3 regions of the Psychrobacillus sp. genome follow, and region 1 is predicted to be linked to each of the others. Evidence: riboswitches for the same ligand, from Rfam matches in the RefSeq annotation. Region 1 holds a riboswitch; each other region holds the start of a gene.
What was found. Region 1 has a riboswitch for S-adenosylmethionine ahead of metA (homoserine O-acetyltransferase MetA). Riboswitches for the same ligand answer to the same signal wherever they lie in the genome.
Positions count from the first base shown of each region.

Region 1 (3,147 bases):
GCAACTACAGAAAAAGATGAGTATACTTGAAAACGAACTAGCAGTGGGAAATGCTGAGGCGATGGAAAAACTTCTAAAGCAGTATGGAGACATACAGGAAGAATTCACGTTACAGGGCGGATATACCATTGATTCCGAAATTGATAAAGTAGTTGAAGGGCTACAGCTAGGTGGTTTTATAGAACAGCCATTTTCAAGTTTAAGTGGTGGTGAGCAAACTAAAATAATGCTTGGACAGCTACTATTAACCAAGCCAGACCTTTTACTGTTGGATGAGCCGACTAATCATTTGGATTTGTTTGCAATAGAGTGGTTAGAGGAGTATTTGGTTAGTTATACAGGAACAGTTGTTATTATTTCACATGACCGATATTTTTTACATAAGGTAGTTACAAAAGTTGCAGATCTTGAGGATGGTATGCTTACGAAATATCATGGTAATTATTCTTCTTTTCTAATCGAAAAGGAAGAAAAACTTACTCGTGAATTTCAACAGTATGAGGAACAACAAAAAAAGATAAAGAAAATGAGAGAAGCGATAAAAAGATTAAGGATATGGGCTAACCAAGCAGTTCCTCCAAATGCAAGTTTACACCGTCAGGCGAGGAATATGGAACGGGCACTAGAGCGGATGGAAAAGGTTCGTAAACCTCTAATAGACCCTAAGAAAATGAGTCTATCTTTTGATGCGGCACCCCGAAGCGGAAAAGAAGTTGTCATAATGGAAGAGGCTTTCAAAAGCTTTGGTGAAAAAATGTTATTAAACAGTGCAGAACTTCATGTATATTGGAAGGACCGTCTTGCAATCGTTGGTAGGAATGGAACAGGTAAAACTACCATTTTGAATATTCTCAGAGGAGTAGAGTTAATTGACTCGGGTGAAGCACGATTTGGTAGTAATGTTCGCCAAGGATATCTTTCTCAACATTTCGAAATAACAGATCCCAAAGCTCGCTTGATAGATATTTTTAGAGCTGAAGTAAATGTGGCAGAGGGAGAGGCCCGACACATTTTAGCGAAGTTTATGTTTTATGGGGCGGATGTTTTTAAAAGAATTGCTGATTTAAGTGGAGGAGAAAGAATGCGACTCCGTCTTGCTCAGCTAATGCATCAAGACATAAATTGTCTAATATTAGATGAGCCAACGAATCATCTTGATATTGATTCACGAGAGGTATTAGAGGAAGCGCTAGATGATTTTACTGGGACTATTATTGCAGTATCTCACGATAGATATTTTCTAAATAAACTATTTCCAAGGACTGCTTGGCTAGAGCATGGCGTGCTTACCACATTTGAAGGTCCTTATGAATGGGCAAGGGAAAAATGGAATGAGTTCTGCTCAAAAGAAAATACTATGAAAAAAGTAATCAATCAGCCCTTAAAAGAAGCAACACCTGTCAAACAACAAAAGGAAATTCCTCTGGAAAAACGAATAAGTGATCTCGAAAATGTTCTAGATGAGCTAACTAAACAAATTAGCATAGAGAATGATTGGGGAAATTATGAGGCATTAAGCTTGGAAAAACTTCGGGTAGAGGAGCAATTGGAGCAATTATTAGAGAAATGGCTAGATTTAGCAGAATGACCAGAATACTTCTCAAAATAGGTTGATATAAGTAATAGAGCATGCTAATATGATTTATTAATGAATAATTTAAATAATTTAATATTCTTATCAAGAGAAGTGGAGGGATTAGGCCCTGTGATACTTCGGCAACCTCTGTTATACAGAAAGGTGCTAATTCCTAACAAGACGATCTTGGAAGATAAGAGCTAGCTAGCAAATTCTTGCCTCTCTTTTCTTACATGGAAAGAGGGGTATTTATTTTAATAGCCGCCTTGCTCCTGGTCGCTTTCTTACTTTTTTGTGGGGCGAAATCACAGGTGCTCTTGCGCATTTCATTGGGAGGGGAAAGTCATTGCCTATAAATATTCCGAAACAATTACCTGCAGCTAAGCTGTTAAAAGAAGAGAAAATTTTTCTCATGGATCAAGAGCGTGCCTACAGGCAGGACATCCGTCCACTTAACATTATTATTTTTAATCTAATGCCTGAGAAGGAAAAAACGGAGCTTCAGCTATTAAGACTTCTAGGAAATACTCCTATACAAGTGAATATAACCTTTATGAATACAGCAACGCATGAATCCAAGAATGCTAGCAAAACCCATTTGGATACTTTCTACACGACATTTGATCAAATAAGAGAAAAAAAGTTTGATGGGATGATTATAACTGGTGCTCCAGTAGAACAGTTGCCATTTGAGGAGGTCGATTACTGGAATGAAATGAAGGAAATAATGGAATGGTCTAAATCCAATGTCACCTCCACGTTACATATTTGTTGGGGGGCGCAGGCTGCACTGTATTATCATTTTGGTATAGATAAATTCTCACTTTCTCAAAAATGCTCAGGAGTGTATCGGCATATATTAACTAACCAAGTGGAGAATTTAATAAGAGGATTTAATGAAGAGTTTAATGCTCCCGTATCTCGTTACACTTCTGTATCTGAAGAAGAAATAGAAAAGGATGAGCGACTAACTATTTTATCTACGTCGGAGGAAGCAGGTGTGTTTCTTGTAAAATCTAACGACAATAAAATGGTGATGGTCACTGGTCATTTAGAGTATGATGCACACACATTAGCAGAGGAATATCATAGAGACATAACTAGAGGAATAGATATAGAGATGCCCAAATACTATTTCCCAAATAACAACCCCTCAAATAAGCCATTAAATACATGGAGGGCACATACACATTTATTGTTTTCTAATTGGTTGAATTACTATGTTTATCAGGCTACTCCTTATAACTGGGAGTAAATAGAAGAAATATATATGAGTCAATTTTATTAAAACAAAAATTATGAAATTGACTTATATAAACTCCTGTTTAAATATTCAGGAGTTTTTTATTGATTTTAGTTTTATTTATTCAAATATTAGGGAAGACAAAATTGAAGAGACATTGTATTTTGTTGATACACATATTTATAAAAGTATGGATTTTCAATTTATTGGAAGTGGGGTTATGTCTATGAGTTTGACACCAAAACAAAGAATCGAGTTACATGGTTTTAATAATCTGACGAAAACACTAAGCTTTAATATGTATGATATTTGTTATACAAGGACGAAG
Region 1 is NZ_JBAEAP010000163.1:7,000-10,146, forward strand. Features, by position in the region: gene abc-f (ribosomal protection-like ABC-F family protein) at 1-1,588, shown strand, start outside; SAM riboswitch class I at 1,673-1,776, shown strand; gene metA (homoserine O-acetyltransferase MetA) at 1,923-2,831, shown strand; gene speD (adenosylmethionine decarboxylase) at 3,046-3,147, shown strand, end outside.

Region 2 (3,147 bases), on a different contig from region 1:
CTGATGTTGCAGTCGCTGCTGGAAATGGCTTCGGTAAGCATGGAGAAGGTTATGTTCGGGTTGGGCTATTAGTTGATGAGGATAGACTCGTCGAAGCGGTTGAAAGAATAGAAAAGCTACAGCTTTTTTAACAAGTAAATCAGTTTCTCCTTTTAAATTAATCAGTTGGTATTAAAGAATTTGTGAAAGAATGTATTTAAACTAACGCTCGAGGTTAGTTTAATGAACTCGAAACCTATATTAATTTATATCAAAACAGGAATGTATTTTATGTTATAATTGGTTAATTATTGTAGGAGGTAAAAAATGAAAAAAAATATATTTATAGCGATTGTATTTACTTTAGTAGCGATGTTTACCTTCTCCATCACATCAGAAGCTTCATCTACACAAGTTATGTGGGGGAAAACAGAATTAAAAAAAGGTCAGATTGGTAAAGTAACACTTTACGCAGATGTAGCAACATATAAGCCTGATGGCTCTAGAGGAAAGGTGTTACCAGCAGGTGGAGAGTATCGTGTCTATACATTTCGTACAGATATATACGGAGGAGAATACGGTCTAGGGGACGGATTGTTTGTCAATATGTACAGTGCTTTGAAGTATGAAACGCCTTCTAAAGCAAAACTTGCATTACTAGTAGATTCTTCTACACAAGTTATGTGGGGGAAAACGGAATTAAAAAAAGGGCAGATTGGTAAAGTAACACTTTACGCAGATGTGGCGACATATAAGGCGGATGGCTCTAGAGGAAAAGTGTTACCAGCAGGTGGAGAGTATCGTGTCTATACATACCGTACAGATTTATACGGAGGAGAATACGGTCTAGGGGACGGATTGTTTGTCCATATGTACAGTGCTTTGAAGTATGAAACGCCTTCTAAAGCAAAACTTGCATTACTAGTAGATTCTTCTACAAAAGTTATGTGGGGGAAAACGGAACTTAAAGCAGGACAAATCGGAAAAGTTACAATCCTTAAGGAAACTACTTTATTTAAGGTAATTAATAGTGTTGATGGTGGCGAACCTGGTCTTGAACCTATCCGACAATTAATGCCTAACGAAGAATTCCGAGTGTATTCAGCTAAACAACCACTTGATGGATATGTTCCCATGTATGGTCTAGGTGGTGGGTATTATATTGTACAAAACAATACCATGTTAAATGGAGTTTCTGTAAAGTATGAAACGCCATCTAAAGCAAAACTTGCATTACTTAATTAAAATAGTAGTATAAAATGCACATAAAAAGTGAGCTTGGAGAAACATTTTCCAGATCACTTTTTATGTGCATTTTTAAATCACCCCTTACCTTTAACATAACCATAAAAATAAAGTGTAAAGCTAAATGTAAAGCTTTTAAATGCTTACATCTTAGTATTTCCAAATCACTCACTTATGTATAATTATTTATATAATTTTGTATTTGAATTTTTCTAAACAATTATACAAATGTTAAAATAACTATTGACTTCAATAGAGTAGTGTAGTAAATTTTTTCTATAGTAAAAACGAAAAACTTAATAGATTATTATCTCTTATCAAGAGTAGCTGAGGGACTGGCCCGTTGAAGCTCGGCAACCATCTATACTAAAAAAGTATAGAAAGGTGCTAAATCCTGCAAAACATTTTGTTTTGGAAGATAAGAGAGGACAATACATATTTGTGTGCCTCTCTTTCTTTTGAAAGAGAGGCTTTTATATTTATTCGTTTTTATTAATACATATTCAGGAGGAATTACAATGAAGAAATTTAGCTTAGTGTTATCAGGAGTTTTATTAACAGGGTTGCTCTCGGCTTGTGGTGATGATGCTACATCAGGACCATTAGATGAAAATAAATTAGTAGTTGGCGTTACGTCAGGTCCACATGAACAAGTTACTGAGGTTGTTGCGGAAGTTGCAGCACGTGACGGTCTAGAAATTGAGATTAAGGCTTTTTCAGATTTCGTACTTCCAAACACAGCTCTTGATGAAGGAAGCTTGGACGCAAATAGTTATCAAACTCTACCTTTTCTTGACTCATTCAACGAAAATAATGATACAGAGCTAGTACCAGTTGCTGAGACTATTTTACTTCCAATGGGCGTTTATTCTGAAAAGTATTCATCCTTCGATGAATTGCCTGATGGAGCAACTTTTGGGCTACCAAACGATCCGACACAAGGAGCACGTGCTTTAGACATCTTAGAAGTGAATGGTTTTATCAAAGTTAAAGAAGGTAAGAAAGGAAATGCTTCTATTCAAGACATTGAAGAAAATCCTAAAAACCTTGAGTTTATAGAATTAGAGGCTGCTCAAATAGTAAAACAGCTTAGTGAAGTCGATGCAGCAGCAATCAATTCCAATTATGCTTTGGAAGCTGGTATTAACCCTGGAGAAGAATCTATTTTGTTAGAGTCAGCAGATTCACCATACGTTAACCATATTGTTGTTCGTAAGGAAAATGAAAATGACCCTGCCATTCAAAAATTCATTAAAGCATACCATTCAGACGAAGTTAGAGAATTTATTGAAGAAGAATTCCAAGGCTCTGCACTAGCAGGTTGGTAAATAAGAAAAGCGCAGGCGCCTATCTCTGCCCCGACAGGCAAATGGGAAAATGCGAGGAGGCAGGTCCACTGCCACCGGAGTATTTTCCTATTTGACCCCGAGGGGCAAGGCGCCGGAGCTAGACATCAAGAAAAGCATAGGCGCCTATCCCTGCCCCGACAGGCAAATGGCTAAAAAGTGAAGAGGCAGCTCTTTTCCTACCGCAAACGCTCTTTTTACGACGAGTTTGCGCAGAAATAGGTTTTGACCATTTGACCCCGAGGGGCAAGGCGCCGGAGCTTGATATCAAGAAAAGCGCCGGCATCTATGTCTGCCGGCGTTTTTTTAGAAAGGAAGATCATTCATGATAGTTTTAGAAAATATTACAAAAGAATTCAACAGTAAAAGCAGTACGGTTAAGGCTGTTAATAACGTAAGCATACACGTAAAAAAAGGTGAGATTCATGGAGTTATAGGCTATAGCGGTGCAGGGAAAAGTACGCTCATTCGCTGTGTCAATCTATTAGAGAAACCAACATCCGGAAAAGTATACATAAACGGCAATAACATTACCCCCCTTCCCCCGGCGAAGCTACGTATGGTACGAAATAAAATA
Region 2 is NZ_JBAEAP010000021.1:963-4,109, forward strand. Features, by position in the region: partial or broken gene AC06OU_RS00540 (aminotransferase class I/II-fold pyridoxal phosphate-dependent enzyme) at 1-131, shown strand, start outside; gene AC06OU_RS00545 (hypothetical protein) at 307-1,224, shown strand; SAM riboswitch class I at 1,536-1,649, shown strand; gene AC06OU_RS00550 (MetQ/NlpA family ABC transporter substrate-binding protein) at 1,743-2,552, shown strand; gene AC06OU_RS00555 (methionine ABC transporter ATP-binding protein) at 2,896-3,147, shown strand, end outside.
Region 2: another riboswitch for S-adenosylmethionine. It lies ahead of AC06OU_RS00550 (MetQ/NlpA family ABC transporter substrate-binding protein); the one in region 1 lies ahead of metA (homoserine O-acetyltransferase MetA).

Region 3 (3,147 bases), on a different contig from region 1:
TTGTGATTCTAGATAAGGAGCATGTTGAAAGTAATTGGCATCTAGGTCACCAGAATCAAGGTCTTTATTTGGTAGTATATAATCTTGGTACGTCTCAATTTGTAGCTCAATGCCTTGTTCTTCTAATATAGGTACTACCTGCTCTAAAATCTCTGCGTGCGGTACGTTAGAGGCACCAACAACTAATTTGTCGCTATCCTCATCGCCACAAGCAGCAAGCGTTAATGCACTAACAGATAATAAAACCCCAGCCAATAATTTTTTCATTTTCAATCTCTCCCTATCTTTTATCAATTTTTGTAGTAATAATATCGCCAATCCATTGTAGAATAAAGACGATGATTAATATTAAAATAGTGGCAATAAATGTTACATCCTCGCGACTACGTTGGAATCCATCTTGAAATGCTAGATTTCCAAGTCCTCCAGCTCCAATAATTCCAGCCATCGCTGTATAACCAACTAGTGAAATACAGGTTACGGTAATACCAGATACTAAGGCTGGCATCGATTCTGGCAATAAAACCTTCCAAATGATTGTAGAGGTTTTAGCACCCATCGATTTAGCTGCCTCTAAAACACCCTTGTCGATTTCTCGTAATCCGATTAAAACCATACGGGCATAAAATGGAGCAGCTCCAATTACTAATGCAGGGATGGCCGCATTCGGACCACGCATCGATCCCGTCAACAACGTTGTAAATGGTATCAACAAAATGATTAAAATAATAAAAGGAATAGAACGGAAAATATTAACTACTCCACTGGTCAACCAGTTTGCTATTTTATTTGCCCATGCCTGGTGTGGACTTGTCAAAAACAATAAAAGTCCTAAAATTAGACCAAAGATTGCTGTTAGGACTGTAGAAATTGCGGTCATATAAAGGGTTTCTATAGTGGCTTCCCACATTTTAGGCCAATCAACATTTGGAAATAACGATTCAATCATTGTTGATCACCTCAGTTTTAACTTTTTGCGAGTGGATAAATTGTATGGCATCTTCCACCGCTTGTTCATTTCCATCGATTTGCAGGATTAGTGTCCCGAACGCTCCACTTTTCGTGTGAGAGATATTCCCTTGGACAATGTTTACCTCTAAATCGAACTGTTTGATTAATCTCGAAAGAATTGGTTGCTCTGTAGTATCTCCAACGAAAACGAGCTTAACTAGCTTGCCGTTTGGATAAAGCTTAACTAGGTTTTGAATGGTTTGAATCGGCTCTTTGGAATCAGAAATTTGAGAAACGAAACGCTTTGTAATAGGCTGTTGTGGCTTTTGGAATACCTCAAGCACATCTCCCTCTTCTACAACTTGCCCATTTTCCATAACTGCTACTCGGTTACAGATCTTTTGAATAACTTGCATCTCATGGGTGATTAACACAATGGTTAGTCCGAGTTTTTCATTAATGCTTACGAGCAAGTCTAAAATGGAGTCGGTTGTTTCAGGGTCAAGAGCAGATGTTGCCTCATCACAAAGCAATACCTCTGGACCATTAGCCAACGCTCTGGCAATTCCTACGCGTTGCTTTTGTCCTCCAGATAATTGTGATGGGTAAGAGTCTCCTCTTCCCTCCAATCCAACAAGGCTTAAAAGCTCTTCTACTCTAGCTTTTCTTTTTTCCTTTGGAACTCCTGCAATTTCTAATGGGAATGCTATATTTTCAGCGACTGTTCGCGACCAAAGTAAATTGAAATGCTGGAAGATCATGCTTACTTTTTGACGAAAGCTTCGAAGCTTGTCCTCATTAATAGATGTAATTTCCTGGCCGTTCACTGTAATATGACCGTCAGATGGCTTTTCTAGCCCATTCAACAATCGTATTAGCGTACTCTTGCCCGCTCCACTGTAACCAATAATCCCGAAAATTTCTCCACGCTGTATGTCCAGATTTACACTATCAACTGCAACGATTTCTCCTTGCTTGGTAATAAATCTTTTCGAAACTTCTTTTAAACTAATCAAGTAAATCTGACCACCTTTCCTAATAAAAAACCCCTTCTGCAAAAGAGCAGAAGGGGTGTATGTTATCTATTTAAAATAACGTTCATCCATTCTCTCATTTCCCAAAGCTATAGCTTTGCGTGACTTGGCACCATTTCACTTTCATGACGGTTGCCGGGCTTCAAAGGGCACTTCCCTCCACCTCTCTTAATAAGAGCGACACTATTAAATTGTGTTTTCAACATAACGAATATTATCATAGGTTTCCATCTTCGTCAATAGCCTTTATTGTTTCCAATAAGTAAGGAACTGATTGAAAAGCATAGATTTTCTTTTCCACTTTCCCATGTTTTGTAATAAGAAGACAAGGGACGCTTTCAATTTCCTGTTCTATCGCCAAATCACCTAGAAAATTAATATTTGCCTGACCAATTGGATAGGTAACCATTTCTTTAATAACATTCATCATTTTACTTGCTACCTGACACGTTCCACACATAGGCGTATAGATATAAAACAAGGTAAGTGTTGAATTGTTTTTAGCGCTATCCCATTGTTCTCTAGTCCATTCATTCATACACATCATCCTAAGGTAAAAATTCTTTTTTCACCTTAATATTAACACGTTTTAATATAGATGCCAAAACCTTCGCCGGTGTGTTTGCTACTTCGCCATACGTCGGGTTCGTATACAAATGAATTGCCTCTGGATACTCCTTCCTAACGACCGATCGAATTTGTTCCCCGGATTTGTCTGCATCTAGAAAAGCATAAATCGGCAAGCCATCATAAGGGCTTAATAGCTCCTCCAATTTTACATCGGATATCGTTCCATTAGTACATATAATTTCTGGAGATTCATCGAGAAGGCTTAATAATTGCAGCTTATCAGACCTACCCTCAACGATAATTATTTTATCACTAAATACATGTGCCATTTAGCTTCTCTCCCAACTTATCCTTTCCTTTATTATATGAAAAAAACGCCGATTATTAACCGGCGTTTTCATTATTACTCTGCTATTAATTCTTCGTACTTTTCAGGAGATAATAAGCTGTCCACTTCTGATACGTCAGAAGGCTCAACCACGATCATCCATGCATTTTCATAAGGTGATTCATTAACAAATTCGGGGCTATCTTCTAGCTCAGTATTTACTTCTACTACTTTACCACTGATAGGTGCATATAATTCTGAAAC
Region 3 is NZ_JBAEAP010000034.1:893-4,039, forward strand. Features, by position in the region: gene AC06OU_RS00980 (MetQ/NlpA family ABC transporter substrate-binding protein) at 1-267, opposite strand, end outside; gene AC06OU_RS00985 (methionine ABC transporter permease) at 281-949, opposite strand; gene AC06OU_RS00990 (methionine ABC transporter ATP-binding protein) at 942-1,967, opposite strand; SAM riboswitch class I at 2,059-2,163, opposite strand; gene AC06OU_RS00995 (thioredoxin family protein) at 2,203-2,523, opposite strand; gene AC06OU_RS01000 (toprim domain-containing protein) at 2,534-2,884, opposite strand; gene gcvH (glycine cleavage system protein GcvH) at 2,959-3,147, opposite strand, start outside.
Region 3: another riboswitch for S-adenosylmethionine. It lies ahead of AC06OU_RS00990 (methionine ABC transporter ATP-binding protein); the one in region 1 lies ahead of metA (homoserine O-acetyltransferase MetA).